3 regions of the Rhizobium sp. LjRoot30 genome follow, and region 2 is predicted to be linked to each of the others. Evidence: riboswitches for the same ligand, from Rfam matches in the RefSeq annotation. Region 2 holds a riboswitch; each other region holds the start of a gene.

Region 1 (10,379 bases), on a different contig from region 2:
CGTGACGAAGATACCGATTCCGACTTGGCCGGTCTCGCCGAAGTACCGTGGGGGCTGGAAGCCGGTGCTTTCGTCGAAGTGTACCCGACCGACTGGATCCGCGCCCGTGCCGAACTGCGCCACGGCATCCGCAGCCATCACGGCGTCGTCGCCGATATCGCCGTCGATGCCTTCACCGACATCACCCCGGATCTCAGGCTTTCCGGCGGACCACGCGCCACCTTGGCCAGCGCCAAGTTTTTCGATGCCTATTACGGGGTCAACGCCGCCGAGTCGGCGAAGTCGGGCCTGAGTCAGTATTCGCCCGATGGCGGCGTGCATTCCGTCGGTGCCGGTGCGGCGCTGACCTGGCAGGCGTCAGAGGCGATCACCACCAGCTCCTTCGTCGAATATCGCCGCCTGACCGGTCCGGCCAGCGATTCCAGCCTGGTGAAGGAACGCGGCTCGCGCGACCAGTTGCTGTTTGGCCTGTCCGCCACCTACAAGTTCGGCTTCACCATCGATTGACGCCGCCAGCGGCAAGATTTGGGGTCCAGCATAAATTATCCGTTTCGGCACTCCGCCGGATCGGCTAGAGCATTGTCCGACGCCGGAGCGTTTCCGCTTCGGCTGGAAATGCTCTAGGAATGCGTCATGGAAACGAACAGTCTGACGTCCGGCCGCGTGGCCGATGCGCCCTCCGGCAATTTTGTCTATCAGATCCTGCCGCGGGCCTTGTGGCCCTATGCGCAGCTTGCCCGCTGGGATCGCCCGATCGGCTGGCAGCTCTTGATGTGGCCGTGCTTCTGGTCCGCGGCGCTCGCCGCCAACGTCGCCGCCGGCGAGGGGCATTTTTCGCTTGCCCGGTTCGCCGGCCACCTCGCGCTGTTCCTGATCGGCTCGATCGCCATGCGCGGCGCCGGCTGCACCTATAACGATATCGTCGATCACCGCATCGACATGGAGGTCGCCCGCACCCGCTCGCGGCCGCTGCCTTCCGGTCGGGTCAGCCGCTTGCAGGCCAAGGCGTTCATGGTGGCACAGGCGCTGGTCGGCCTCGTCGTGCTCCTGCAGTTCAATATCTTCACGATCGTCCTCGGCATCCTGTCGCTCGCCGTCGTGGCGATCTATCCCTTTGCCAAGCGTTTTACCGACTGGCCGCAGTTCTTTCTCGGCCTTGCCTTTTCCTGGGGCGCGTTGGTCGGCTGGTCGGCGGTTTTCGGCACACTCTCCTTTTCCTCTGTCGTCTTGTTCATCGGCGCCGTCGCCTGGACGATCGGTTACGATACGATCTACGCCCACCAGGACAAGGAGGACGACGAGCTGATTGGTGTCCGGTCGACCGCGCGCCTGTTCGGGGATGATACGCGCGCCTGGCTGGTCGGGCTCTACGGCCTGACCTTTGCGCTCATCCTCGTCTCGTTCATCGCCGCAGGCGTCGGTTTCGTTGCCTATCTCGGCCTGCTGGCCGCCGCCGTGATGCTCGCCTACCAGATCGCCGTTCTCAACATCCACGACGCGGCTGATTGCCTGGCGCTGTTCCGTTCCAACAACAAGGTCGGCCTCGTGCTGTTCGTCGGCCTGGTCCTGGCGTTGCCCTTCGCCTGAAAACGGCTGGAAGACAAAAAACCCGGCCTCTCGCAAGGCCGGGTTTTGTGTGTCCGAAAGATGGAGATCAGCCGCGTGCGATAATCTCGCGACCCTCGATCTTCATGCTGACGCCGAGCGTACCGGTGCGGCGGCGAACCAGGAAACGCGGGCGGCGGTTGGCGAAGAAGGAATGGCGGCGGCGGCTCTTGACCGGAGTGGCGCGCAACTCGCCGAGATGCTCCTCGAGCGGGCGGGCGACGCCGTCGGCTTCCACCATCAGCATCGGAATGCGGAAGGAGGCGGCCCAACTGCGCCAGTCGGCGGCGATGTCGCAGAGGTCATGGGCAACGAGCAGCGGAATGCAGAGGCTCGGATCGTCGTGATGCAGTTCCAGCGTCACCGTCACTTCGCCGTTGCCATGGTCGATGGCGCGGGCGGCGACGCCCTTGAAGGCGCGGGCCGGCAGGGCGATGGAAAGCGGCAGGCCGCTCGACGGCAGGATCTTGCGCATCACGGCGCCGCGTTCGTCGATGGTTATCGTGACATCACTGGAGGCACCATGCATTGCATAGGTGGCCTGCTGCGGAAAGCGGGCGGGGTCCAGTCGCAAGGTCGTTTCTGCCCAATCGGGCTTCATCACCGTGTTTGTCATCAATTCTTACCCTTGTTTTACCTGAGAGCCGGTTTTCCGGTCTTCCCTCGGGACTTTGCGTCCTCTGATGGCTGCACCATATGCGGCGCACATTCCGGACAGCTTAAAAATCGCAGTTAAAAAAACTTTGCGCTGTCAAATGGTTAGCGAAACCGAACGCGGTAAGGTTTTCAAAAGCTGAAGACCGCTCCCATTTGGCACGGCCGTTATGCCGTTCGGCGAGGGCCTGCCGGTGTAAAGCCCCATGCAAGGCAGCCTTCCTACAACGCTCCGTAGTGCGAATTAAAATGGGAGCAATGCGCGATGGTCTCGACGTATCTCAGCTACGATCTGGTCAACCGGGATATCCGGGCATCGCTGAAGCGTGTCGAACAGGAACAGCAGGTTGCCCGCGAGGCGACCTACTACAAGGAAAAGATCGGCACGATCAAAACTGTCGACGACTTCCTGAAGGACGACCGTCTCTACAACTATGCGATGACCGCCTACGGCCTGGAAGACATGATCTATGCCAAGGCCTTCATGCGCCAGGTCCTCGAAAGCGATCTCACCGATAGCAACTCCTATGCGAACCGTCTGACCGACGAGCGCTACAAGGATTTCGCCGCCGCCTTTTCGTTTGCCGGAAACGCGCCAGCCGCCCAGTCCAGCGTGCAGATCGACGAGATCATCGGCCTCTATACCAGCACCATCGAAAACACCGATGCGTCGATGCACGAGGAAACGGCCTACTACAATGCGATGATGGATCGCATCACCAGCGCCGACGACATCCTCAACAACGACCGCCTGCGCGCCTATGTGTTCAGCGCCTTCGGCATCGACGAAAGCAGCTATTCGCGCGTCACGATCCGTGGCTCCCTGATGAGCGATCTCAACGACCCCGCCAGCTACATCAATACGGTCTGGGGAACGAAGCTCGCCGAATATCAAACCAGGATCGACAACAACAACGCACAAATCACGACCCTGAATGCATCCTATGATGCGGACAAGGTGCAGCGGGACGCTTACATCGAGATGCTGGACGATCCCGGCGCCGACACGGCCTACCTGACGGGGGAAATCAACACCCTCGGCGACAGAATGAACACCAGTCTGACGACGATAAACACGCTGACCGCGTCCGTCGCCAGCGACAGCCGCTCGGTCACCGAAATCGGCAAATATTACGATCTGGCAGCCGCCTACAATTTCAGTGCGGACGGCACCCTTCCGGTAGGGGAAAAGGCCCAGTCGGACGAGATGAAGAAGCTGGTCAACGAGCAGTACATCCTGTCCAATTCGCGCACGACATCGTCGGCCGCCTTGCTCAACCAGGCATATTTCGAGCAGAAGGTTGCCGCGGCGACGAGCGTTGACGACCTGTTCGCCGATCCGTACGACGAACGCATCTACAGCTACATCAAGACGGCGTTCGGCCTGACATCGGCCGCGGTCATGCCGTCGACCATCGAGAATATCCTGACCAGCGACCGCGATCCGGACAATCCCTCCAGTTATGTCAACATGGCGGGCGCCAACAAGGAAGTCTACAAGGCGCTGATGGAGGCTTTCAACTTCAATCAGGACGGCAGCCTCGATGCCGGCGTGTCGGCGCAGACGTCCGATCAGGCGATGCAAATCAAGAACCGCTACATGTCGGGCTACAACGACAAGGACGATGCGGCGGACGAAAAGGCGATCACCCAGTACAAGAACAACATCGAGGCGATCACCACCGTCGACGAGTTTGTCAAAAGCGCCAGCGTCTATCAATTCGCGCTGAAGGCCGTCGGGCTCAATCCGGACAAGGTTTCGGTGCTGACGATCAAGAACGTGCTGAAAAGCGATCTCAACGATCCCAAAAGCTACGTCTATCAGCTGAAGGACGAGCGCTACGTCAAGCTCGCCAAGGCATTCAACTTCGATGCCAAGGGCCTGATCGTCGAGCCGCTGACGGCGCAGTCTTCTGCCGTCGTCACGCAGAACGCCAAGGACTACATCATCCTCAAAACCCGTTTCGTCGACGATAGCGAGGTCGATGCGGTCCGCAAGAAGGCGGAGGAAGAGGCGCAATACTACACGGACAACATCGGCAAGATCGATAACGTCAAGGAATTGCTGGCGGATCGCAAGATCCTGGATGTCGTGCTTTTCGCCAAAGGTCTAGACCCAACGAAGGTCACGGACCAAGATCTCAAGAAGATGTTCGAGTCGGATCTCGACGATCCCAAGAGTTACGTCAACGGACTGGACGACTGGCGCTTTGCCGAGGTGGTCGCCTCGTTCAACTTCGATGCCGCCGGCAACCGTGTACAGTCGGCGCAGGACGGTATCCAGCAGCGTGGCGAAATGCTCGAAACGGCCAACCGTTATCTGAACCAGATTCTCGAAACGGAGCAGGGCGCGGAAAACGCCGGCGTCCGCCTGGCGCTCTATTTCCAGCGCATGGCGGGCTCGATCACCTCCGCCTATGACATTCTCGGCGATACAGCGCTTCTCGAAGTCTTTCGCACCATGTTCAGCCTGCCGACCGAACTCAGCAACATGGACATCGACGCGCAGGCGAAGATCGTCGAAAAGAATCTCGATCTCTCCGAGCTCAAGGACCCGGAGGCTCTGGAGAAGCTCGTCAGGCGCTTCACCATTCTCTATGACCTCGAGAACGGCATCACCAATTCGCCGTCACTCTCGATTCTCCTTGGCGATGGCAGCGCGACGATCAGTGGCGATACGCTGATGGCCATCGCCCAGCTTCGACAGGGATAAGCTGCAAGGGATAACGCGAAAGAAGCGCCGAAACGCAGGCAGTTGAGGTTTCAGCCTTGCTGCCTGCGTTTCGGTCTTGTCTTTTCGTCACCATTGCAGAGGCGCCGCGCGGCTTTGAGCGGCATGGTCAGCCCGCCGCGATCACCTTGCCGGGGTTCATGATGCCGGCGGGGTCGAAGCTGTGCTTGATGCGCCGCATCAGGTCGAGTTCGATGCCGGTGCGGATAGCGGCCAGTTCGTCGCGTTTCAGCTGGCCGATACCGTGTTCGGCGGAAATCGATCCGCCGTAGGACAGCACGATGCCGTGGACGATGTGGTTGATCTCCCGCCAGCGGGCGATAAACGCCTGCTTGTCGGCACCGACCGGCTGCGAGATGTTGTAATGGATGTTGCCGTCGCCAAGATGGCCGAAGGCGCAGATGCGGGCGCCGGGAATGGCCGCGAGCACCGCCTGCCGGGCTTCTTCCATGAAAACGGGTATCTTCGAGACAGGCACCGAGACGTCGTGCTTGATCGAGCCGCCTTCTGGCTTCTGCGCATCCGACATGCTTTCCCGCATGTGCCACAGCGCCGCCTGCTGCGCAACCGAGGCGGCCACGACCGCATCCTCAACCAGCCCTTCCTCGAAACCGTGCTCCAAGAGCGCCTGCATCATGCGCTCGGCAGTCTCGGCGGAATCGGAAGTGGAGATGTCGATGAGCGCATACCAGTCGTGCGGCGAGGCCAGCGGATCGCGGACGCCCGGAATGTGGCGTGTGGTGAATTCCACGCCGAGGCGAGGCATCAGTTCGAAGCCGGTCAGCGCCGTGCCGCAGCGGTTGGAAGCCTCCTGGAACAGCGCAAGTGCGGCATCGGGCGAGGCCAGACCCGCCAGCGCCACCTGGCGGCCGAGCGGCTGGGGAAACATCTTCAGTACCGCGCCGGTGATGACGCCAAGCGTGCCCTCGGCGCCGATGAACAGGTCGCGCAGGTCGTAGCCGGTATTGTCCTTCTTCAGGCGCCGCAGCCCGTCCCAGATCTCGCCGGTCGGCAGCACCACTTCGAGGCCGAGGCAAAGCTGGCGCATGTTGCCGTAGGCGAGAACCGCCGTACCGCCGGCATTGGTCGACAGGTTACCGCCGATGCGGCAGGAACCCTCGGAACCGAGCGAGAGCGGAAACAGCCGGCCGGCATTGTCCGCCGCCCGCTGTACGTCGGCGAGGATGCAGCCGGCATCGACGACCATGACATTGGCAACGGGATCGACCTCCCGGATACGGTTCATCCGCTCCAGCGACAGGAGAAGGTCGCCACCGGTCTCGCGTGGCGTCTGGCCGCCGACAAGCCCGGTATTGCCGGTTTGCGGCACGATCGGGGTTTGGGTTTCGCTGGCAAGTTTGAGGATCGCCGCCACCTCGGCCGTCGAACCCGGCTTGAGCACCATCGGTGATGCGCCACGATAGAGTCCACGGTTCTCCACGAGCCGCGGTGCGATCTCGGCGGGGTCGCGCAGGACGTTGGCCTCGCCGATGATCGCTGCGAAGCGGTCAAGCAGGGCAGGGGACAGCGGCGTGGTCGTGGACATCATTTCCTCCATCCGGGCATCTCCGCTTTTCATCGCACCGCGAAGTTTCCCTATCCTTTTGTTTTCAAGCAGTTCCGCGCGCAAGACCTCTGCGCGCCTTGACGTAAATGCTCTATTCCCGCGGCGCGGCGGCGCGGCGCAGCCGGTCGTTGATCGCTTCGCCGAGGCCTGCTTCCGGAATGGCTGTGAAGGCGATCATGCCGGCGCCGGTGGCATCGGCCTTTTTCATATAGTCGAACAGGTTGGCGGCAGCCTCGGCAAGATCGCCGTCGGGGCTGAGGTCGAGCACGATGCGCGCCCGTTCCAGCCCCTCGACCTCGACGCCGCCGAACCGCACCAGCGCCTCGCCGGCACTGACGGAAACGGCATCCAGTCGCACCGCCGCGCCGGGCGCATAATGAGAGGCGAGCATACCCGGCGCTTCGATGGTGGCGCCTGCGGCAGACCGGATCAGCGGCCGGCCGATCAAGGCTTCGATCTCGGCGGCGCTCAGCCCGCCCGGTCGCAACAACCGCACATCGTCGCCCTCGACCTTGAGGATGGTGGATTCGACCCCGACCGTTGCTGCACCACCGTCGAGGATCAATGGAATTTTTCCACCGAGGTCGGCGGCGACATGCGCAGCGCTGGTCGGGCTGATCTGTCCGGAGGTGTTGGCGCTGGGGGCGGCCAGCGGCCGGCCGAAGGCACGGATGACATCGCCGGCAAATCCCTTGGGCGAACGGATGCCGACCGTATCGAGACCGGCGGTCGCCAGCGCGTGGATGGCGCTTTCGGCGCGGCGCGGAAGGATTAGCGTCAGCGGTCCCGGCCAGAATTTTTCCGCCAGCCGCCGCGACAGCGGATCGAAGACGACATGCCGCTCGGCCATGGCAAGATCGGCCATATGGCAGATCAGCGGGTTGAAGCGCGGCCGGCCCTTGGTTTCGTAGATGCGGGTGATGGCGGTGGGATTGGTGGCGTCGGCGGCCAGTCCGTAGACGGTTTCCGTCGGCAGTCCGATCGGCATGCCGTCGTTGAGGACATCGACGGCGGCGCGAAGGGCTTCCTGCCGGTCGGTTTCGATATGGATCAATCTGGCCATGGTGGTCCGGGCGCGGCTGCGGGCGAAAGGAGGAAGGCAGCAGAGGTTCTGTCTGCGTCCTGCTTTAACCCCTGGACCGTTCAGGATCAAATGGTCTTTGTCGCGATCGCGGAATTGCCTCAGAGCGAGCGGATGACGTCGCGCAGCTTTTCGTTGCGGGCGCCGAGCAGCAGCACGTTCTTCAGCGCCACCTTCGGATCGTTGGTGCGGAAGATGACGCCGTTGCCGCGGATCTTGCGGTCGATGGTCAGCTTCTTCTTCTCGTCGTCCGGCTGCATGGCGACGGCGAAATACATGCGCGAGCCGCGACGGCGCAGGTTGGAGATCATCTTCTCGTCTTCGCCGATATCGGCCATGAAGTTGGCAATGTAGAAGGCCCACTTCACCTCGTCGAATTCCGCAAAGCGGGTCTTCGAGGCCGTGACGTGACAGTAACCGAGATGCGGGCGATCTTCGAGCGTGCGATGAAAGATCATCTTGGGCAGCTGAATGGAGCGATGGAAGCTGTTGAGCCGGTCGTGCGCCTGCTGACCAGCGACTTCCAACCGCCGCCCGGTGCGCTCGGCGACTTCCTGGTAGGAAAGATAACGCCGCTCTTCGGGAACCCAGTTGTCCTTGTGCCGAATGATCCGGCCGGTGCGCAGAAAATCGGAATGGAGGGTTTCGAGAGCCGGAACATTGGGCTTCTTCTGCCCGCTTGCATCGAAATAACGGAGCTTGGACATGCCGGCACTCTTTGTTCGTGACAAGGTCTGCGTTGTGAAAGGCTAACGCAGCCTAGGTTAAGATCAGGTTCTCATGTCTAGAGCATGGTGGTTTCGCGAAACTTGCGTCGGTTATGCTTTCCATCGGTGCAATGCATATTGTTTCATTTGCGACGATCCGGTGCGGAACCCAGATTTATTCTGGCCATAAGACATTGTAATTGCCTAAAAAATAGCCGTATGCTGAAGGCAATTTCCTCCGTCGCAATCGTGTCGTCATTGTCGAAGCCGATGTCGTTTTGCGACCATGCGACATGGCGCGCGGATGCTTTAATGATGGTGTGCTCAAGGTGCCGTCGTGCTCATCCGCGACGGAGAATTGGGAAGCCGGTCGAAATCCGGCGCTGCCCCCGCAACGGTGGCGGAGTGAAGGCATGGCAACGGCCACTGGGAGGAGCCCGGGAAGGCGTCATGCTGCGTCCGATAGGACGGCTCCGGAGCCCGGAAACCAGCCTCGTGCCAGTGATAGAAACTGATCGCGGAGGGCGGTCGGGGGGCAGGAACCACCAGTTTTCGAGCTGGCGTGGCGCTGCGTCCCTGTTTTCCCTTGCGGTCGAATTCAGGCAAGGAAAACGCCATGGATCTCCGCAGCACCGTCTACCGGCAATTGAAGAACCGCCGCGAAGGCTTCAGCCTCGAGCAGCCCTTCTACATCGACCAGGATTATTTCAAGCTCGACATGGAGATGATCTGGTATCGCGACTGGCTGTTCGTCGGCCATGATTGCGAAGTCGCCAAGCCCGGCAGTTATTTCACCGTCCAGATCGGCGACTATCCCGTCGTCGTCGTGCGCGGTCGCGACAAGGCCATCCGCGCCTTCCACAACACCTGCCGCCATCGCGGCCACCGGGTCTGCACCGCCGAGCGGGGTTCTTCCGCCAAGCTGGTCTGTCCCTATCACAACTGGACCTACGAGCTGGACGGCTCGCTGGCCTTCGCCCGCCAGATGGCGGACGGCTTCGACAAGGCCGATTTCGGCATGAAGACGGTGCATTGCCAGAGTGTCGGCGGTTACGTCTTCATCTGCCTCGCCAACGAAGCGCCGGATTTTGCGCCGGTGCGTGCTGCGATCGAGCCCTACATGCTGCCGCATCGCCTTGCCGAGGCCAAGGTCGCCCATCGCACCACCATCATCGAAAAGGGCAACTGGAAGCTCGTCTGGGAAAACAACCGCGAATGCTATCATTGCGCCGCCAACCACCCGGAGCTTTGCCGCACCTACCCGGAAGCGCCGACGGCAACCGGCGTCCAGGGCGCCAAGGACGATCCGGTCATCGCCGCCCACTGGGAGCGCTGCGAGGCCGTCGGCCTGCCGAGCGAGTTCAAGATCTCTGCCGACGGCCAGTTCCGCGTGGCCCGCATGCCGCTGATCGAAGGCGTCGAGAGCTACACGATGAGCGGCCAGAATGCCGTCCGCCGTCCGCTGTCGCCGGATGTGCCCATCAACATGATCGGCACAATGCTGCTGTTCCATTACCCGACCACCTGGAACCACATGCTGGGCGATCATGCGCTATCCTTCCGCGTCATCCCTATCGGCCCGGAAGAGACAGCCGTCACCACCACCTGGCTGGTGCACAAGGATGCGGTTGAGGGCGTCGACTACGATCTCGAAGACCTGACGCATGTCTGGAACATGACCAATGACCAGGACCGATCGATCGTCGAGGAAAATGCCTTTGGCATCCGCTCCCCGGCCTATGAACCCGGCCCCTATTCGGAACTTCATGAAGGCGGCGTGATGCAGTTCGTCGAGTGGTACACCAATTTCATGCTTCAACGCCTGCAGGGCGACAAGAACAAGCTTTCGGCGGTGGCATAAGATGAACATGAACGTCTCCGTGCGCCACCTGGACGAGATGCAGCCTTGGAACGACCGGCAGCATCAACTCGAATGCGTCGCGGTTGCCGAAGAGGCCCCCGATGTCATGACCTTCACCTTCCGCTCCGACAAGGCCAACTGGTTCCGCTACAATGCCGGCCAGTTCGTCACGC
Region 2 (10,379 bases):
TCGTCGACGCCCGGATCGGTATCGTAAATCACTTTGAGCATGGTTTTCTTCCTTGATTTTCTTCTTGTTCTTGGGCGGGGAACCGGCAACGGCCGGCCCGCCGAGACGAGGGACAAGATATCGATCGCCGGGCTTTGCGCAATGGCGGATATGCCGCAGCCGCCGTTTTTTCAGGGTTCGCCGGCAATCGCCGCCGTCGCCTGGCCGGAACGGATCTTCGCCAGGATCAGTACGGCCGCAGGCCCTGCAGCAGCAAGGGCGGCACTCTCCGCCACACCATGGCAGCCGATTGCCACGAATACCGAGGCGGAAGGCGTCTTCAGCCGCGGCGTCTCCATTTCCAGCCGTGCCGCATCGTAAAAGACCGTCGGTAATCCGAAGTGACCGGCAACGGCCGCGATGCCCGGATCGTTTCGCCGCGCATCGAAAGAGGCGATCAAGCCCAGCGCATCGTGCTCGAGCGACGCCTGGTGCAGCGCGGTTTCGGCAAGGGCGATCAGTTCGTCGCCCGTCGTCCCGGGGCGGCATCCAAGCCCCAGCACGTAAAGACGGTGTTTCAGGCGAACATTATCGGCTTCGGACATGGCGTGGCAGGGTCATTGCGTGTTGGCGGCTTTCGGGCAGGGAGAGCGGTAGCATTGCCCTTCGCCGCAGCAAATGCAACAAAGCGATGCCGACAGCATGCCCGAAAGCCCCACCGTGTCCGATCTTGCCACGCATCTTCTCGTCTTCCTGTTCCTTGCCGCCTTTTTTGCCGGCTTCGTCGATTCCATCGCCGGCGGCGGTGGATTGATCACCGTGCCCGCCATGCTGATCGCCGGCATTCCGCCTTTGGAAACGCTGGGCACCAACAAGCTGCAATCTTTGTTCGGCTCGGCTTCCGCCACCATCGCCTATTCGCGGCGCGGCCATGTCCAGCTCGGCGAGCAGCTGCCGATGGCCGTGATGTCGGCAATCGGCGGCGCACTGGGTGCGGTTCTCGCCACCATCGTTCCCGGCGATGTCCTGAGGGCATCCCTGCCCTTCCTGCTGATTGCCATCGGCCTGTATTTCGCCGTCAAGCCCAACCTCAGCGACGACGACCGCCACCGCCGCATCACGCCCTTCCTTTTCGGCCTGACCTTCGTGCCCGCCATCGGCTTCTACGATGGCGTCTTCGGGCCCGGCACCGGCTCCTTCTTCATGCTGTCCTTCGTCTCGCTCGCCGGCTTCGGCCTGCTGAAAGCGACGGCGCACACCAAGTTCCTGAATTTCGGCTCGAATGTCGGCGCCTTCGCCGTCTTCCTGCTCAACGGCGTCATCTTGTGGAAGGTCGGCCTGCTGATGGGCCTGGGCCAGTTCCTTGGCGCCCAGGCCGGCTCGCGGCTGGCGATGCGCAGCGGCGCCAAAATCATCAAGCCGCTGCTGGTGGTGACCTGCATGGTGCTGGCGCTGAAACTGCTTTCCGACCCGGCCAACCCGGCCCGGGTTTGGTTGGGGTTCTAGAATACCGCCAACACCAGCGCGCCGGCGGCGATCATCGCCACGCCGGCCCAATGTATCAGCGACAGTTTTTCACCGAGAAAGATGACGCCGAACACGGCGACCAGCACGATCGACAGCTTGTCGATCGGCGCGACGCGGGCCGCATCGCCAATCTTCAAAGCGCGAAAATAGGCAAGCCAGGACGCCCCCGTCGCCAATCCCGACAGGCCGAGAAACAACCAGGTACGCCCGGAAATTTCCGATGGCGACCGCCACTGCCCGGTGGCGAAGACAATCGCCGCCAGGAAGACGACGATGATCAATGTGCGGATCAACGTCGCCAGATCGGACGGTATGCCGGCAATGCCGACCTTGGCGAAGATTGCGGTCAACGCCGCAAAGACCGCCGAAATAAGCGCCCAGAAGATCCAGCTTTCGCCCATCAATATTCGACGCCTGCCTGCGCCTTGATGCCGGAGCGGAACGGATGCTTGAGAAGCTCCATCTCCGTCGCGAGATCGGCAATCTCGATCAGTTCTTCCTTGGCGTTGCGGCCGGTCAGCACCACATGCGTCATGTAGGGTTTTTCGTCCTTCAGGAAGGCGATGACCTCGTTGACGTCGAGATAATCATAACGCAGGGCGATGTTGATCTCGTCGAGCAGTACCATTGAGTTGCGCTCGTCGCGGATCAGCTCCTTGGCCTTTTCCCAGGCTGCATGGGCCGTGGCGACGTCGCGGGCGCGGTCCTGGGTTTCCCAGGTAAAACCTTCGCCCATGGTGTGGAATTCGCAGAGATCGGCAAAATGCTTGACGATCAGGTCGCGTTCACCGGTCGACATCGCTCCCTTGATGAACTGCACCACGGCGCAAGGCTTGCCATGGGCGATATGGCGGAAGATCATGCCGAAGGCGGCGGAGGATTTGCCCTTACCCTTGCCGGTGTGGACGACGATGAGGCCCTTCTCGTCGGTCTTGGTCGCCATGATCTTTTCGCGGGCGGCCTTCTTCTTGGCCATCTTTTCCGCATGGCGGCTGTCGTCGTCGCGGGTGATCTCTGCTTCTTCCATGTCTCTTCCCTTTTGGTTTGTTCTGTTTATGCCGGGTTCCGAACTATTTTGTTTTTACGCAATTCCGGACGCAAAACCGCTGCGCACTTTTGCTGGAATTGCTCATCCGCCCAGCGTCAGTGCCACAGCCTTGCCCAGGTCGAAGCGGGCGGAATTCGAGCGCGGCGTCCACAGCCCACGATCGATCGCCTCCAGCATCTTCGCCTTGATCTCGTCGAGTGCGGCAGGATTTTTCTCCGCGAGAAATTGCCGCACATGCTCGTCGACGATATAGGCCTGGTAGACGGCATCGAAATGGTGGTTGGACACCATGCCGGTCGTCGCGGCATAAGCGAAGAGGAAATCCACCGTGGCGGCGATCTCGGCCGCCCCCTTGTAGCCATGCCGCATCACGCCCTCGATCCATTTCGGATTGACGGCGCGGGCCCGCACGACGCGACCGATTTCTTCCTCCAGCGAACGGATCACCGGCTTTTCCGGGCGCGAATGATCGTTGTGATAGACACGCGGACCGACACCGGACAGCCTTTCGACCGCTGCAAACAGGCCGCCCTCGAACTGGTAATAGTCGTCGCTGTCGAGCAGGTCGTGCTCACGGTTGTCCTGGTTCTGGATGACGGCCTCGATCGACCGCAACCGCTCCTCGAAGAGGCCACGTTCGGCATGTCCCTCCGCATCCGCGCCGTAGGCGTAACTGCCCCATACCAGATAGGCTTCGGCAAGATCAGCGCGGTTTTCCCAGCCCTTTTCGTCGATCAACGCCTGCAAGCCGGCGCCGTAAGCCCCCGGCTTGGAGCCGAAGACGCGGTAGCCGGCGCGGCGCGCCGCAGCCTTCTCATCGAGCCCACTGGCCACGAGACGCAATGTTTCCTGCTGCATGCGCCGGGCGATGGGGTTGTCGGAGGCATCCTCCTCCAGCCCGCCGACGGCACGGATTGCCTTGTCGAACAGGGCGATCTGCTCGGGAAAGGCATCGCGAAAGAAGCCGGAGATGCGCAGGGTGACATCCACCCGCGGCCGCTTCAGAAGGGCTGGCGGAATGATTTCGTAGCCGGTGACGCGGCGCGAGGTCATGTCCCAGACGGGTTTGACGCCGATCAGCGCTAAGGCCTGGGCGATGTCGTCGCCGCCGGTGCGCATGTTCGAGGTGCCCCAGGCGGTGAGGCCGAAACTCTGCGGCCAGTCGCCGTGATCCTGCACATATCGGCGGATCAGAAGCTCCGCCGATTTGCGCCCCAGTTCGTAGGCCGCCGGCGTCGGCACGGCGCGGCTGTCGACGGAATAGAAATTGCGGCCGGTCGGCAGCACATCCGGACGGCCGCGCGTCGGCGCCCCGGAGGGACCGGGCGGCACGAAACGGCCGGCGAGACCGGCCAGAATGCCGCTCACCTCGGCTGCGCCGCATGCCTCGACCGAGGGTTTCAGCCGTGCCTCGATCTCATCGAGCACCAGCCGCGTCGCCGTCCAGTCTTCCGGGCAGGCAAGCGCGCCGGAGACCAGCCGGCCGGCGAGGATTTCGATGCGCTCGACCGTGTCGCCGCTGGAGCGCCATGTATCGGCCGACTGGCCGGCGATCAGATCGGGACGCGCACCGACCCATTCGGCCGCCATGTCGCAATCCAGCGGATCGAATGCGGGAGAAGCATCGCCGGCCCTGGCTGTCAGCCCGGCATCGACCGCAATCGCCCGCTGCAGGCTCTGGTCGCGCCCCTCGCCAAGACCGCGCGGCACGCGGGCGAGCGCTACGGTCAGGTCGGTCAGCATCCGCCCTGACGGCGACACGCCGAAAATATGCAGGCCGTCGCGAATCTGCATTTCCTTGAGATCGCAGAGATAGGCGTCGAGCTTTTCCAGCGCCTTCTCCTCCGTCTCGCCTTTTTCGATGCCGGCATCGCGGTCGAGGCCGATATCGGTGACGAGATCGAGGATCTGCTTGCGCAACAGTTTTAGGCGGCGCGGATCGACACCGGAGGCTTCGTAATATTCGTCGACCAGCGCCTCCAGGTCCTTCAGCGGCCCGTAGCTCTCCGCCCGCGTCAGCGGCGGCGTCAGGTGGCCGATGATGACGGCGGCGGACCGGCGTTTCGCCTGGCTGCCCTCACCGGGATCGTTGACGATGAACGGATAGAGATGCGGCGTCGGGCCGAAGACAATTTCGGGATAGCAGTTTTCCGACAGAGCGAGCGCCTTGCCCGGCAACCACTCCATATTGCCATGCTTGCCCATATGGACGACGGCGTCGGCGCCGTAGACCTGCCGCAGATAGGCATAAAAGGCGAGGTATCCGTGCGGCGGCACCAGATCGGGAGAATGATAACTTTCCTTCGGATCGATTTGATAGCCTCGCGCCGGCTGGATGCCGACCATGACGCTGCCAAAACGCGCGAGCGACAGGGCAAAAGACCTATCGTCGAAAAACGGATCGGCCTCCGGCGCGCCCCAGCGACCTGTCACCTCATCCTGAATCTGAACCGGAAGCGACGCGAAGAACGCCTTGTATTGATTCAACGAAAGCGTCTCGCGGATGACCCGGCCATCCCGCGCCGCATTGGTCGGACCGTCCATGAGGTAGCGGATCAGTGCATCGCCGTCTGCGGGCAGGTCGGCGACGGCATAACCTTCACCTCGCATCGCCTTCAGCACCTCGACAGTGCCGGCAGGTGTATCGAGCCCGACACCGTTGCCGAGGCGGCCATCGCGGTTCGGATAGTTGGCGAGCACGACGGCGATACGCCGCTCCGCCGCCGGCAGCCGGCGCAGCCGCGCCCAGTTGGCGGCAAGCCGGGAGACGAAAGCCATGCGCCCGGCATCCGGCTCGTGGGTGACGATATTCGTTTCAACCCGCTCGTCAAAACGCACCGCCGACTTGAAAGAGACCGCCCGCGACAGCACCCGGCCATCGACCTCGGGCAGCGCCACGTTCATGCCGAGATCGCGGGCCGACAGCCCTTGCGCCGAGGCAGCCCAAGCTTCCCGCGACGACGCCGAAAAGATCGCCTGGAGCACAACGGCGCCGGTCGATTCGAGCACGGTCGGCTTTCGCTCGGCAGCCGGCGCGGACACTGCAAACCCGGTCGAATTGACGACCACGGCAGGCTGCACCGCCGCGAAGACCTCGCCGATCGCCGTTATCGAATCGCCATCCTTGAGGCTGTAGGCAAACACCGGCAAGGGCCGAAGCCCTTCATTCTGCAAGGCCTCGATCATCGCCTCGACCGGCTTTGTCTCGCCGCTCTGGACGAGGGCACGATAGAAGGAAATGGCGACGGCCGGGCGCTCTTCCCGAACCGCTTCCGAAGTCGGCACCACCTGCCCCTGATCATTCGTATTCAACCCGGCAGGCCGCTCAGCCGGCAAACCGGATCGGCCGGCGTCGAACGATGCCGACAGCATCTGCCATTCGTCTACCGTCACCACGCCCCTGCCCGGCCACCAGATACCCGCCTTGGCCAGCGGCGTCGCCGCCGCCGGTTTCGGCGTTCCGGAAACAAGTGCGGCGGCATATTCGAGGAAAGCGCGATAATTTTCCGCACCGCCTTCGATCAGGTAGGACCAGAGGCTATTGAGATCATCGAGCGCGACGTTGGAAAACGGCGCAAGCCCAGGATCCGCCTTGGAATCACCCGGCAGCACGGCAATCATCGCGCCCTGGCGCCTTGCGGCCGCATGCAGCGCTTCCAGCGCGTAGTGAAAATAGCTCGCCCCACCCAGCGCCCGCACGACGATCAGCCGGGCATGCCGCGCCGTGCGCTCGATATAGGTATCGACCGACATCGGGTGGCGCAGGCTCATCAGGCTGGCGAGCCGCAATTGCAGCAGCCCGCCGTCATCGCCATGGGCAGCCGCAACCGCCGCAAGCTCGGTATCGGCGGCGGACAGGAAAAGGATGTCGCCGGGTGACTGGCCGAGATCGACGGCCTCGTCGCCATCCGCGATCGATCCTTTCTGGGCAAGGAGAAGGTGCATCGCTACCTTTCAGTACGTATGTGTGGCGCTTTTAGACCAACCCGGCCATCGCCGCCCGCACAGCGGCCTCGTCCATGTCGTGCAGGCCGATGACCACGAGGCGAGTGGCGCGGTCTTCGCCGGGGGTCCAGGCGCGGTCGAAATAGTGGTCGATGCGGCTGCCGACGGCCTGGATCTGCAGGCGCATCGGCTTGCCGGGCACGTCGACGAAACCCTTCAGGCGCAGCACGTCGTGTTCAGCGATGACCGGCTTCAGCTTTTCGACGAAGGCCACCGGATCGGCCACCGGGCCAAGCTCGACGACAAAGCTGTCGAACTCGTCGTGATCGTGCGGCTCACCGCTTTCATGCTCCAGCTCGTGGTGCGACTTACGGTTGGCGATATCGGCTTCCGTGCCGATGCCGAGGCCGAGCAGCACGGCGGCGGGCACGTCACCGTTCTTCGCCTCGATCATCGTCGGCTTGCGCGCCGTGCGCGAGGCGACTTCGCTGCGGACGCTGTCGATGCCGGCGGCGTCGAGCAGATCGGTCTTGTTGAGCACGATGAGGTCGGCGCAGGTCAGCTGGTCCTCGAACAGTTCCTCGATCGGGCTTTCGTGATCGAGCGAATCGTCTTCGGCGCGCTGGGCGTCGACCTTGTCGTGATCGTCGGCAAAACGGCCGGCGGCAACGGCGGCGCTGTCGACCACCGTTATCACGCCATCGACCGTCACCTGGGTGCGGATGTCCGGCCAGTTGAAGGCAGCGACCAGCGGCTGCGGCAGGGCGAGGCCGGAGGTTTCGATGACGATGTGGTCGGGGCGGTTCTCACGCTCCAGAAGCTTGGTCATGGTCGGGATGAAATCGTCGGCGACGGTGCAGCAGATGCAGCCGTTGGTCAGCTCAATGATATCGTCCTCGGTGCAGTTTTCCGCGCCGCAGCCCTTCAGCACGTCGCCATCGACGCCGAGGTCGCCGAATTCGTTGATGATCAGCGCAATCTTCTTGCCGCCGGCATTGGTCAGGAGATTGCGGATCATCGTCGTCTTGCCGGCGCCGAGAAAGCCGGTGATGACGGTGGCGGGGATTTTTTCCTGGTTCATCGGGTCAACCCTTCATCTTCAGCGGCAGGCCTGCCGCGATAAAATAAACGTCTTGCACTTCGGCCGCCATCAACTGGTGCAGCCGTCCGGCATGGTCGCGAAAATCCCGCGCCATCCTGTTTTCGGGAACGATGCCGAGGCCGACCTCGTTGGAAACGAAGATCAGCCGGGCCTTGGCGAGCGGCAGGTGGGCGGCGAGTGCACGCCCCTCCGCCTCCACATCCCGCTCCGCCATCATGAGATTGGTGACCCAGAGGGTCAGGCAGTCGACAAGGATAACGCGTCCCGGCGCATCGGCTGACAGCAAGGTGCCGACGAGGTCGAGCGGCTCCTCATGTGTCGTCCAGCCGGCATCGGCGCGATCGGCGCGGTGTTTGGCGATACGCGCCTGCATCTCGTCGTCGAAAGCCCGGCCCGTCGCGAGATAATGGCGATCGAAGCCGCTGTCGCGCGCAAGTTTTTCGGCAAAGCGGGATTTCCCGGAACGGGCGCCGCCAAGCACAAGCGTTGCATGGGGAGACAAGGACGGCATGAATCGGTCAGATCGCCGGCGACCAGCAGCGGCAAAAAACAAAAAACCGGCCGGGACCGGATGGAGCAGCAGCCATGACAACCTCCGTGCAGGCAGCGGGGATTTTTCCCCAGGGTGGGCATTATGCCCGGCAGCATGGCAGGTCTCCTGGCTCGCGGTCTCAGGCGCTCCCAAAGAGCGCCGGCGGGGCATTCTCGCCTTCCCGGCGGCAATCGTGAAAAGGCGGACGATTCGTAGACTTGAGAGGCGTCCAACCCCGGTTGATCACGCGTGCCATGCCAGTGGCTTTTCGAATGCCGCCCTTGCCTGTCCCAGGTCCGCACCATGCGGCACCATCTGGAAAGACGGGACGACACCCGACGAATGCCCCTGACCGTTCTACAGTCGCGGGGTCGGCTGTGATGGGGACGCCCGGCTTGGGTCCGTCCTTCCACATTCCCTTTTCATCCCCGGTCGTCTCACGACCCGGGAACCATGCAAAATGATGCGACGATGTAAGCAGTCGGCGCCATCAAGTCAATTGCGGCCATCGCCATCGGCTGACGCGAATGCGCCACGACCGGCAGCGAAAGCAAAGCGGCGTCACAGCTTTCCGACCTCGGCCTTGTTCGCCTCGATCATCTTCTGGAAAAGCCGCCGTGCCTCGTCGGAGGCCTTGCAGGCCTGCATGTGCGTCGCGATAAGATAACCTCTCAGCATATAGCTCATCCGATCGCTCGGCGTTTCGGCCTGCAACGCCGACATCGAATCGACAAGAACGAATTCGCCGCTGCTGGACGTCATTTCGACATCGACACCCTGCAGCCCCGGGTCGAAGGCGGCCCGGACACGCATGCGCATATCCTTGCTCCCCGCGAAGATGACTGTCAGGACCTTGTCTTCGCCGGGACAGGTCACGGAAACGGGCAAGAACGGATTGAGCCCCAAAGCGTGAGCCGGAGCGCCAAAAATCAGCAACATGGCGGCGAGAAAGAATGTCCGCATGGTCTTCTCCGCAAGCATCGACAAACCATACCCCAGAAGCAGGACATCCGGAAGCGAAGCGCGACCGTCCTTGCGGCGCCGATTAGCTGGTCCCGTCGCCAAGCAGCCTGCCCAGCCAGGCCGGATCAAGCACGCCTTCCAGCTCGGCGGCCACCTCGTCGAGCGCCGCATCGACGGAGGCGCGGTAGTCCTGCCGCGAACTGGTGATGCCGAAATCGGCAAGCAGCCGGGCGCGAAAAGCGTCGCTGCCGAACAAGCCGTGCAGATAGCTGCCGGCAACGCGGCGATCGGCCGAAACCGCGCCGTCGGGCCGGCCCTGGATGCGGATGAAAGGCCGGTCGCAATCGCCGCCACGCGTCACGCCGAGATGGATCTCGTATCCCATAAGCGGCACGTCGTATTCGACGGACCAGGCCTCGCTGTTGCGCACCGTCTTCTCGGGCGCCATGTCGGTTTCGACGTCGAGAAGGCCAAGGCCTTCCGCTTCGACGACACTGCCCTCGATTCCGAGCGGATCACGCACCACCCGGCCGAGCATCTGGTAACCACCGCAGACACCGATGACGCGACCGCCGCGCCGCACATGGCGGCGGATATCGTCATCCCAGCCGGCCGCCTTGAAATCCCGCAAGTCCGAAATCGTCGACTTCGATCCGGGCAATACGATCAATCCGGCATCCGCGGGCAGAGGTTCGCCGGCGCGGACGAAAACGAGGTCCACCTCCGGTTCGGCGGCCAGCGGATCGAGATCGTCGAAATTGGCGATGCGCGGCAGAACCGGCACGGCAACCTTGAGCGCCCTGCCTTCAGGACGCGCCAGCCTTTCCAGCACCACCGAATCCTCCGCCGGCAGGCGACCCGCCGCCTTCAGCCACGGCACGACACCGAAGCACGGCCAGCCGGTAAACCCCTCCACGGCGCGGATACCGTCGTCGAACAGCGTCACGTCGCCGCGGAACTTGTTGATGATGTAGCCGGCAATCATTCGCCGATCCTCTTCCGGCAGGATCGCATGCGTGCCGACAAGCGAGGCGATGACCCCGCCCCGGTCGATGTCCCCTACCAGCACCACGGGCACGCCGGCGCGTGTCGCAAACCCCATGTTGGCGATGTCGCCGGCACGAAGGTTGATCTCGGCCGGCGAACCGGCACCTTCGACCAGCACGAGATCGGCATCCCTTGCGACGATATCGAAACTTTCGAGCACCGCTTCCATCAGCTGCGGCTTGAGACGCTGGTAGTCGCGCCCTTTTGCCTGCCCCCAGACCTTGCCCTGCAGGATG
Region 3 (10,379 bases), on a different contig from region 2:
GGATCTGGCAGATATTATCGAAAACACCGGCGGTGGCGGCGCCTGGGCGCCCGATGGCAAGAGCTTCTTCTACACGTTGCAGGACGAGAACCACCGGCCTTCGAAGATCTACCACCACATCGTCGGCCAGCCGCAATCGGCCGACCGGCTGGTCTTCGAGGAGGAGGATCCCGGCTTCTTCATGGGTGTCGGCGGTTCGCTGCTCGACGATTTCATCTACATCGACATCCACGATCATGAGACCAGCGAATACCGGCTGCTCTCGACCAAGGATCTGCTGGCCGAACCGCAGCTCGTCACTGAGCGCGTCGAGGGCCTGGAATATTCGATGACGGAAGGCGGCGACGTCTTCTACATCCTCACCAATGCCGACGGCGCCGGCGACTTCAAGATCGTCGAGGCGCCGGTGACGGCTCCCGGCCGGGAAAACTGGAAGGATGTCGTGCCGCATACGCCCGGCAAGCTGATCCTCAGCCACATGGCCTATGCCCGCCACCTCGTCTGGCTGGAGCGCAAGGACGGACTGCCGCAGATCATGATCCGCGACCGGGCAACCGGCGAGGAACACGCCATCGCCTTTGCCGAGGAAGCCTATTCGCTCGGCCTGCAGGGTGCCGCCGAATACGACACCGACGTCATCCGCTTCTCCTATTCCTCGATGACGACGCCCTCGCAGCTGTTCGACTACAACATGGCGACACGCGAGCGGAGCTTGCTGAAAACCCAGCAGGTGCCCTCCGGCCACAATATCGACGACTACGTCACCCGCCGCGTCTTCGCGCCCGCCTGGGACGGCGAGACGGTGCCGGTAACACTGCTCTACCGCAAGGATACGCCGCTGGACGGTTCTGCCCCCTGCCTGCTCTATGGCTACGGCGCCTACGGCATCACCATCCCCGCTTCGTTCAACACCAATTGCCTGTCGCTGGCCGATCGCGGTTTCGTCTATGCCATCGCCCATATCCGCGGCGGCAAGGACAAGGGTTTTGCCTGGTACGAAAACGGCAAGATGGAGCAGAAGACCAATACCTTCAAGGACTTCGTCTCCGCCGCCGATTACCTTCACGAGCAGAAATTCACCGCCTACGGCAAGATCGTCGCCGAGGGCGGTTCGGCGGGCGGAATGCTGATGGGGGCTGTGGCCAACATGGCGCCGGAGAAATTCTCCGCCTTCATCGCCGCCGTGCCTTTCGTCGATGTGCTCAATACCATGCTGGACGACACCCTGCCCCTTACCCCGCCGGAATGGCCGGAATGGGGTAACCCGATTGACTCAACGGAAGAATACGGCTGGATCGCCAGCTACTCCCCGTACGAGAACGTCGGCGCCAAACCCTATCCACCGATCCTGGCGCTCGGCGGCCTCACCGATCCGCGCGTCACCTACTGGGAGCCGGCGAAATGGGTGGCGCGGTTGCGCGAACTGACCACCGGCACGGCACCGATCCTGCTGCGCACCAACATGGATGCCGGCCATGGCGGCGCGGCCGGCCGCTTCCAGCGGCTGGAGGAAGTCGCCTTCGAATACGCCTTCGCCATCAAGGTCGCCGGCAAGATGTAAGGGCCGGCCTCACCGACCCGCCGCAGGCGTTTTCGCCTGCGGCGCCAGCCCCGGCAAAACGGATGCTTGCAGACTGGCGGGAAAGAGCGACAATAGCGGGCCAATCCGTTTTGCGCTGGAACCCACCATGGCCGCCACCATCATTCCGCTGATCTGCCTCGGCGTGATCGTCGGCGTCTTCGTGATGATTTTCTGGCAGGCGCGGCAGGGCCGCCTGCAGCGGCAGCCCCACGGCCCCGTCGTCACCATCACCGAAGAAGAAATGGACCGACGGCGCGAAGAACTGCGCGACAAGCTTTCACGACGCCCATTCGGCGAAACGCGGGCGCGGCGGCTCTGGGCCAAGCTCATGGCCTCCAGGAACGACGAAGGCTTCATTCACGAATTCCATCGGGATTTTTGCGGCCACGGCCTGATCCGACAGGGCGGCGGCATCATTCTCTGCGACATCCTTGATGGTACTTATCCCGGCAAGCCGATCGCGCGCTGGACCGACGAGGAAGACTTCGTCGCCTTTTTCGCCCGCCAGTCCGATTTCACCTGCAGCGGCTGGGAACCGCAGGAACCGGTCTTCTTCACCGAGGACCCCTGGTACCGCAACAACCAGCGGATCACCACCGCGAAGATCGACCGTTATCTCTAGAGGTCGTTGGACACCGCCCCACGCAAGCTCGGCACGCTAGAGAAACAATCCACCGATTCGCATCCGCCACCCCCTGAAAGCCACGGGTTTTCAAGCTGGGTCCATGCAAGCACGCAAGCTTCGCGCAAGCTTCGGCGGTTAACTATTCGTTAATCATTATTAATGGCGAGAAAAAACAATGCGAATCGAGAGTGGCCTCCAGGGCTATTACTACGATCAGGGCAGGTTTCAGAAGCCAGCCGTCGATGCGGATGAAGCCGCGCCGACGCAGACCACCGCGCCCGTTCGTAACCCGTCCTTTTCCCCGCAGGTTGGAAGCAGCACGCTGCTTTCCTCTACCCTGTCCGGCGCGCTATGGGCGCTTGACGGCGGCCGCAAGCCGGCCGGCACCAACGGATTTGCAGCGCCCGGAAGCCTGCACGGCTCGGACGAAGTCGATGCCGATCATCACGATACGATGGCACGCGTCAACGCGCTCTATCTCGATGAAGACGATACGGTCGAACACGAACTGCTTTACGCATGATGCCAGCCGCCCCTCCGGGCGGCTGATTTGTCTGTGGGATTGAGCACCCCGCAGTTGGGCGGCATGAAGCCGCATCTTTTTTTCAATCGACAGTTATTCTTGTAGGGATTTTCAGCATGAAGGTTTTGAACAACGGCCTCGTGATGTATTCGCGCGCGCTGCCCCTCGACAGCCTGCTCGCTCCGAGCACGCAGCAGGACGACAGCCAGGGGAGCCGGTCGCGTTCTTCCGTCGCCTCGATCACCGGTAGCGAAACGGTTCCCGCCCCCGCCCTATCTCAGGCGCTGTGGAACTTGGACAGCCAGCAATCCGGCGACGATGACAATGCCGGCGGCACCGTGACCGCCAGCACCGGCGCGACCAGCGCACGCGATACGCTGCTCGACGAGCTGCACGAATGGGCATCGATGACCCTCGGTGAAAAGATCCGCGCCCAATTCCTTGAGGACCGCGGCCTGACCGAGGACGATGTCGCCGCCATGTCCACCGAAGAGCGCGAGGCGCTGGAAGCGGAAATCCGCGAAGCGATCCTGCGACAGAACGGTATCGAAGAGACCGGCAACGCCAAGGAAAGCAGCGCCAGCCTCTGACCCCTCCATTTCCCTGCCCAGACCAGAGAGGCGGCCGGCATCCGGCCGCCTCTCTTGCTTTCCAGCGACAAGCGATTATCTAATCCCTCCAGAAACTATAGCTTTGGAGGATCAGGATGAACCTGTCGATCGGCGATCTCTCGCGCAGGACCGGCGTCAAAGTGCCGACCATCCGCTACTACGAACAAATGGCGCTGATCTCGGCGCCGGAGCGGTCGGAAGGCAACCAGCGGCGCTACGGCAAGGCCGATCTCGAACGGCTCGCCTTCATCCGCCATGCCCGCGACCTTGGCCTGTCGATCGACGAAATCCGCGAACTCATCCGCCTGAGCCACCACCCCGAGCAGGCCTGTGACGGCGCCGACCGGATCGCCGCCAGCCATCTGGCGTCCGTGCGCCAGCGCATCGCCCGGCTGCAGAAGCTGGAACAGGAACTGGAACGCATCGTCTCCCATTGCGAAGGGCATACGATCGGCGATTGTTACGTCATCCGCGCCCTTTCCGACCACGGTCTTTGCGAGGGCGATCATCCGCCGGCCTGATGCCGGCAGGGGAGAAAAGAAGGCGGCTTGACAAGTGCGGCGATTCGAGGAATCTTCTCCGCCATGATCACGATCTCGCACCACGTATGCTCGTATTTTTGGCTGTTCCGATAGGAGCGGCTGATTGATCATGTCAAACAAGCCGCCACCAGGGCGGCTTTTGTTTTTCTAGGGAAACGGCGTCCTGGCGGTCAAACCGCAAGAAAGAAGGAAGCCATGACCGAAGATATAGATCTCACCATCCCGCGACCGGCGGTCGTCACCATCCGCGCCGCCAAGCCGCGCGACCTGCCCGCACTCAACGAGATGATCACCCTGCTTGCCGCCCATCACGGCGACGCGGCACAGATCACCCCGGAATGCCTGGAGCGCGACCTGTTCGGCCCGCTGCCGTGGATTCACGCGCTGGTGGCCGAGGCCGCCGGCGAACTGATCGGTTACGCCATCCTCGTGCCGCTTTACAGGGCGCAGGAAGGCAAGCGCGGCATGGACCTGCACCATCTCTTCGTCCGCAACGGCCATCGCGGCCACGGCATCGGCGAACACCTCGTCTCCCGCGCCCGCGACCACGCCAGGAATGCCGGCTGCGACTATCTTTCGGTGGCGGCGGCGACCGGCAATTTTGTCGCCCACCGCTTCTACGAACACATGGATTTCAAGCCGCAGCCGGTGACCGGCATGCGCTTCCTGCAGGCGATCGCCTGAACCCAGCGTTTACGGAGGAAAGACCATGACGAAACTGGCGATTGCGCTGACGGACCGTTATGCGGATTGGGAGGTGGCGTTGCTGATGGCCGAGGGGCGCTCCTCCTTCGGCCTCACCTTTACCGTCGCCTCGCCGGGCGCCCAACCGGTCACCTCGATGGGTGGCATCCGCGTGATGCCCGAGCACGCCGTGGAGCGGCTTGATCCGCAGGCCCATGCCGGCCTGATCGTCTGCGGCGGCGAAATCTGGCAGACGGACGAGGCACCCGATCTCGGCGCGACCATCCGCGCCTTTGCGCAAGCCGGCAAGCTGGTGGCCGGCATCTGCGCCGGCACGCTGGCGCTTGCCCGGGCCGGCGTGCTGAACGAGGTTGCCCATACCAGCAACGAAGCCGCTCTCCTCGCCAACAGCCCGGCCTATCGCGGCCAAGCCTTTTACCGTGACCAGCCGGCCGCCGTCAGCGACCGCATGATCATCACGGCCCCAGGCACGGCGCCGATCAGTTTTACCGCCGAAATTTTACGCGCACTCGGGCACGGCAGCCAGGATATGGAGGATTATCTGGCGCTGTTCGGCCGGGAGCACGCTGCGAACTGATCGATGTTCGCCATGATCGGCGTGGCGAAACAATTTCAGGAAGACGGACCGGCGAGAGCGCGGCGAATATCGCGGCTGTTCAGATGGAAATTGCGGCCGGGTTGAATGGTCTGGGCGGCGATCTTCTGCCGGGCGGCAGCGGCGAAATTTTTCGCATGCGCCGAAAAATAGGCGAGACAATCGTCGCTTTCCGGCATGCGCCCGACAAGGCTGCGAAAGGCGAGCCGGTGGATCATGCAGACGCCGCCATGACCGGCAGCGGTGAATTGCAGGGCATCGATATCGCCCCGCCAGGTGGCAACCGGAGCATCGCAAAAATGCTCCGGCGCATTGCTGTCAGGCAATTCCGGGTGCAGGGTCGCCGGGCGGCCTTGCTGGAATTGCCCTGCCGTCAAGCCGAAGCCTCGAAGCGCCGGTAGAGGCTACCGCCGATGGAGCCGAGCAGCGCCCAGAAGATAAAGCTCGAAACCACGGCGGCGACGATGAAGCGATGTTCCAGAACGGCCGGCGCCAGCGCCGTTTCGCCCTCGGGCATCGCCGGTGCGCCGATGATATGCGGCGCGGCGATCAGCACGATCCCCAGCACGGCAGCCCAGGGCTTGCGCTGGAAGGCGATCAGGGCAAGGCCGGCGGCGGTGGCAGCGACCGTGCCGATCCACCAGACCTGGCGGTCGAACAGCGGCGCGGCCGGCGTTCCCGGCAGTTCCGGCGGCAGGCCGAGCATCGGCGCCAGCATGACGGCGGCAAAACCGCCGAGACCCCAGAGCAGGCCCTCGCGCCAATCGACCGTCTTCGACCGCAGGCTGAAGAGGCCGGTGAGCACCAGCGCATAACCGATGGCCGTCAGGATGTTGGCAGCCGTCGTATAGAGGAAGCGTTCGGCACCGTCGGCCGGTCCCCAGGCTTCTTCCTCAGCCGGAGCGGCCTCGGTGGTTGCCGGCGTTGCAGCAGCCGTTTCCTGGCCGGTCGTCGGTGTGGCCGCTTCATGATTATGGGCAGGTGCCGCGTTCTCGTAGGTTTCGGCCTGGAGAATGAGCGGCGTGGTGCCGAAATGCTGGACGGCGCTGACGGCGACGCCGACGATCAGCCCGGTCAGGACCGAGGTAAAGACAATGGATCGGAAAACCGACATGATGAAACCATGACCTCAGTGGCAGGGGAATGCATTGGCGTGGCGCGTGTCGTGTGCCGCGTTGTGGACGATCTCGACATGCGAGAAACCGACGAAGCCGACGACGAACAGGCCAAGGCAGATGGCCATGGCCGACTGGACGACCGTGCCGGCCTTGGCGCCGGAAGCTGCAATCGTGGTGGAAGCGTTTTGCTGAACAGACATGTATCGACCCTCTCCGATATCGTGCGCCGCTGAAAAGCCATGCCCGACCGACGACGCGCGGCCAGGGCGAACCGATGTCGATCCTATCGTGAAGGGGCAGGAAAGCTGAAGCCATATGCGGCAGCGACCCTTCCGGCGACGCCATCCACACCATCAACTCCAATTTCCAGGACACCCCGCCCGGTTCGGATCTCCATGATGGCAGGTCTCCTGGCTCGCAGGTCTTTGTCCTGAACCTCGCCTTCCCGGTGTCCTCACCAGTGGCTTTTTCGATCCACGACTCGCCGCGTACAGTTGCGGGGGCAGCCACGCTTCAGGCCCCCTTTGGGTCGTCCCTAGCGCATTCCCTTTTCATCCCCGAGGCTTAGCCTCAAGGGAACCATCAAGAGCAACAACTATCGCCGCCAAGGAACGGTGTGTCAATATGGATGCAGTGGTGATCTAAGCGACGGCATGCAGATAGGTACGCCACCGGGCAAACTCACCGCGAAGGAACAGCCTTGAGATAAGCAGCAATCGCCTCGCGGTCCTCCGCCGGCAGGCGCGCCATATTCTTCTGCACCTCGACCATCGAGCCGCCGACCGAATCGAAATCCGGGGTGAAGCCGGTTTCGAGATAGGTGGCGATATCGGCCTCGCTCCATTCGCCGATGCTCTTCGAGCCGGGCGTGATGTTGGGTATGCGCCCCTCGCCTTCCGGATTGGGCGCGCCGGCGAGCCATTGGTCGGGCACGAAACCGCCCATCGGATCGCGCGGCGTGTGGCATTCGCCGCAATGCCCCGGCCCCTCGACCAGATATTGCCCGCGCTTCACCTTGTCGTCGGTGGACGCCAGTGTCACGCGCGGCCCGTCGGTGAAATAGAGGAACTTCCAGCCGCCGAGCGACAAGCGAATGTTGAACGGAAAAGGCAGGTCATGCGGCGGCGCGACATTGGTGCTTTTCGGCAGGGTGCGGATGTAGCCGAAGAGGTCGTTGATGTCCTTCGCCGTCATGCGGGCATAGGAGCCGTAGGGAAAGGACGGGTAGAGATGTTCGCCGTTGCGGCCGACACCGCGGGTCATGGCATTGCCGAACTGCGCCAGCGTCCAGCCGCCGATGCCCGCCGTTTCGTCCGGCGAGATATTCGGCACGTGGAAGGTGCCGAAGGGGCTGGCGAGCGGCAGCCCACCGGACAGTACCAGCTGCGCTTCGCCCTCCGCACCCTTGGCCGCATGACAGCTGACGCAGCCGCCGGCCCAGAAGATTCGTTCGCCGTTGGCGAGGTCGGGATCGCCCAATCCGGCCCAGTGCTCGTCCGGCTGCGGCGACGGGGCGGTGACGAAGTAAAACGCCACGGCGCCGATCACGCCCAGGCCGATCAGACAGAGCAGGATGCGGATCAGTCTGGCGAACATGGCGTTTCCTCCTTGTCTTGAGCGAACTTGTCACGAATGGAAATCGCGCCGCCCCTCTCGGGCGACGCGTGCGCGGTGCATCTCCGGCGGAACGGGTTCGCCGGAGATGCACCGTTTCTTTTGCTACCCGGCGCCGAAGCGGGCGCGGTCTATCGCCAGGAATTATTCCTTGATGCGATAGACCTGATGACAGCCGCCGCAATTGGCGCCGAGCGTCTTGAGCGCCGCGCCGACACCGGCGGCATCGGCCGGCAACTGCGCCAGAACCGCATCGGCATCGGCCGACAGTTTCAGCGACTTCGCCTTGAAGTCGTCAAAGGTCTCCCAGATCTTCGGGCTTGCAGCCTTGTCGCCGGTTTCCGAACCCGGCGGGAACTGGTCCGGGAAGGCCTTGGCGTTTTCGGAAATGGTCGACAGCGCCGTCTTGATCGCTTCGGCATCGTAGGGCTTCTCGCCCTTGGCGATGGCGGCGAGTGCGCCGGTGGCGCCGCCGACCTTCTTCATGATGGCTTCGCGATCCTCGTGGGTGCCGACGGCAAAAGCCGAACTTAACCCGAGCGTGGCAAGAATGGCCGCGGTGGCGATCAGTCTCAATTTCATCTGTCTTCTCCCGTGCTGCCGGCCTGAATGGCCATTCGCGTCTAGCGATTGGTATGATTACAGGAAATAGCACCGATTGGAGTAACAAAAGAGTGATTTTTTTCTTCACCGTCCGTCATCATCCGGTCACCACCACGGACATTGCTTTCCAAGCCATGTTAAAAATATGATTTTTACTTTCAACTTTTTCTTTTGCACTGCACGTCAACCGCCGCTCAAGCGAAATGGCCGCCGATACTCTGCCAGAGCATGACGACGGCAACGACGACAAGCAGCAGACCGGCGCCGCGCCCGACAAGGATTGTCGCGGCCGGATTGGCGATCAGCGCATCGCGGCTCTTGCCGGCAGCCAGCGCCACGGCACCGTAGACGAGAAGCTGCATCAGCGCCGTCATCACCCCCATCACCAGCGCCTGCTGCCAGACCGGGCCGTATTCCGGCCGGACGAACTGCGGATAGACGGCGAGCACGAACATATAGGCCTTGGGATTGATCAGGCAGGTGAGCGCGCCCTGGCGGAAGGCGGTGCGCAGCGAGCGGCTGTCGCTGCGGCCGACGGCATCGACGGTGATCGAGCTGCGCATCAGCGTATAACCGATCCAGATCATGTAGGCGGCGCCGGCGACCAGCATCGGCACGAAAAGCCACGGCAGCCAGCGGGCGATCAAGCCGGCGCCGAGCGCGCCGTAGAGCGTATGCACCGCACCGCCCGCCATGATGCCGCCAGTCGCCGCAAAACCGGCACTGCGGCCGTTGGTCAGCGCATTGGCCATGACGAACAGCATGTCCAACCCGGGCACGATGATGATGCCGAAGAGCAGAACGAGGAAAAGCCAGAGGTTATCGACGTAATCCATGTCAGGAAGTGTCCATCCGTTGGCGCGAGGATTTTTCATCGCGCTTGTTTTTCAATTGCTTGGATGGCTCTATACGCAAGGGCAACTGACAGGGCTGTGTCAGTTGTGATGGATTGGCAGACAAGGAAACGCCGATGCGCAAGGCATCCCGCCTCTTCGAGATCATCCAGATCCTGCGGCTGGCGAAAAAGCCGGTAACGGCGGCGGAGATCGGTGCGGCGCTGGAGGTGACGCCGCGCTCGATCTACCGCGACATCGCAGCACTGCAGGCGATGCGAGTGCCGATCGAGGGCGGGCGCGGCATCGGCTACATCCTGCGCCCCGGCTTCGACCTGCCGCCGCTGATGTTTTCGATCGAGGAGATGGAGGCCATCGTTCTGTCGCTGGCGCTGCTGGAACGCACCGCCGACCAGGCGCTGAAACAGGCGGCCAAGGGCGTCAACGCCAAGATCGCCGCCGCCGTGCCCGGCCCGCTGCGGCAGGTGCTCGACCGCAACGCCCTGCATGCCTGGGGCTCGGTCGCACCAGCCCCCGACGGGATCGATCTCGGCCTCGTCAGGCACGCGATCCGCGACGAACGCAAATTGCTGCTCGACTACCGCGACGAACTGGGCAACGCCACCGAACGTAAAATCCGGCCACTGGCGCTGATCTATTATTCGGCCACCGCCGTCATCGTCGCGTGGTGCGAACTGCGCCGCGCCATCCGCAATTTCCGCGCCGACCGCGTGGAAGAATGTGCAGCACTCGACGAGTTTTTCCTTGGCGAAGGCAACAGTTTGCGTGAATTGTGGACGAGCAACTGGTCGGCGCGCCCCTCATCCTAACCTTCGAGCCATCTGCCCCCTGACGGCAGGGCTTTCGCATATGACGCGACATCGCCCCTTTCCCCTTCTCCCCCGCGGGGAGAAGGTGGCCCGAAGGGTCGGATGAGGGGGAGCCAGATAGACAGGTCGCGCCGTGTAGCACCCCCTCATCCCGCTGCCGCGACCTTCTCCCCAAGGGGAGAAGGGGCAGGCGGCACC

The links. Region 2 has a riboswitch for cobalamin ahead of cobU (bifunctional adenosylcobinamide kinase/adenosylcobinamide-phosphate guanylyltransferase). Riboswitches for the same ligand answer to the same signal wherever they lie in the genome.
Region 1: it holds a riboswitch for cobalamin, as region 2 does, so the genes downstream of both, ACSQ3I_RS21450 (aromatic ring-hydroxylating oxygenase subunit alpha) here and cobU (bifunctional adenosylcobinamide kinase/adenosylcobinamide-phosphate guanylyltransferase) in region 2, are expected to answer to the same signal.
Region 3: it holds a riboswitch for cobalamin, as region 2 does, so the genes downstream of both, ACSQ3I_RS23435 (CbtB domain-containing protein) here and cobU (bifunctional adenosylcobinamide kinase/adenosylcobinamide-phosphate guanylyltransferase) in region 2, are expected to answer to the same signal.

Annotation. Positions count from the first base shown of each region.
Region 1 covers NZ_CAXUSG020000012.1:58,228-68,606, forward strand. Annotated here, with positions in the region: gene ACSQ3I_RS21415 (MipA/OmpV family protein) at 1-507, shown strand, start outside; gene ubiA (4-hydroxybenzoate octaprenyltransferase) at 634-1,587, shown strand; gene ACSQ3I_RS21425 (DUF6101 family protein) at 1,655-2,221, opposite strand; gene ACSQ3I_RS21430 (DUF1217 domain-containing protein) at 2,525-4,972, shown strand; gene ACSQ3I_RS21435 (FAD-binding oxidoreductase) at 5,100-6,536, opposite strand; gene ACSQ3I_RS21440 (L-threonylcarbamoyladenylate synthase) at 6,649-7,620, opposite strand; gene ACSQ3I_RS21445 (DUF6656 family protein) at 7,740-8,345, opposite strand; cobalamin riboswitch at 8,656-8,855, shown strand; gene ACSQ3I_RS21450 (aromatic ring-hydroxylating oxygenase subunit alpha) at 8,962-10,206, shown strand; gene ACSQ3I_RS21455 (2Fe-2S iron-sulfur cluster-binding protein) at 10,208-10,379, shown strand, end outside.
Region 2 covers NZ_CAXUSG020000007.1:123,610-133,988, forward strand. Annotated here, with positions in the region: gene ACSQ3I_RS15735 (nucleoside hydrolase) at 1-41, opposite strand, end outside; gene ACSQ3I_RS15740 (cobalamin biosynthesis protein) at 171-584, opposite strand; gene ACSQ3I_RS15745 (TSUP family transporter) at 700-1,485, shown strand; gene ACSQ3I_RS15750 (EamA family transporter) at 1,482-1,907, opposite strand; gene cobO (cob(I)yrinic acid a,c-diamide adenosyltransferase) at 1,907-2,533, opposite strand; gene cobN (cobaltochelatase subunit CobN) at 2,636-6,499, opposite strand; gene cobW (cobalamin biosynthesis protein CobW) at 6,531-7,580, opposite strand; gene cobU (bifunctional adenosylcobinamide kinase/adenosylcobinamide-phosphate guanylyltransferase) at 7,585-8,112, opposite strand; cobalamin riboswitch at 8,233-8,604, opposite strand; gene ACSQ3I_RS15775 (hypothetical protein) at 8,695-9,096, opposite strand; gene ACSQ3I_RS15780 (cobyric acid synthase) at 9,179-10,379, opposite strand, start outside.
Region 3 covers NZ_CAXUSG020000015.1:25,595-35,973, forward strand. Annotated here, with positions in the region: gene ACSQ3I_RS23390 (S9 family peptidase) at 1-1,561, shown strand, start outside; gene ACSQ3I_RS23395 (hypothetical protein) at 1,689-2,204, shown strand; gene ACSQ3I_RS23400 (hypothetical protein) at 2,383-2,730, shown strand; gene ACSQ3I_RS23405 (hypothetical protein) at 2,847-3,320, shown strand; gene ACSQ3I_RS23410 (MerR family transcriptional regulator) at 3,437-3,862, shown strand; gene ACSQ3I_RS23415 (N-acetyltransferase family protein) at 4,079-4,567, shown strand; gene ACSQ3I_RS23420 (type 1 glutamine amidotransferase family protein) at 4,593-5,165, shown strand; gene ACSQ3I_RS23425 (hypothetical protein) at 5,201-5,560, opposite strand; gene ACSQ3I_RS23430 (CbtA family protein) at 5,557-6,297, opposite strand; gene ACSQ3I_RS23435 (CbtB domain-containing protein) at 6,313-6,501, opposite strand; cobalamin riboswitch at 6,685-6,900, opposite strand; gene ACSQ3I_RS23440 (c-type cytochrome) at 6,983-7,897, opposite strand; gene ACSQ3I_RS23445 (c-type cytochrome) at 8,060-8,497, opposite strand; gene ACSQ3I_RS23450 (LysE family translocator) at 8,713-9,354, opposite strand; gene ACSQ3I_RS23455 (helix-turn-helix transcriptional regulator) at 9,489-10,181, shown strand.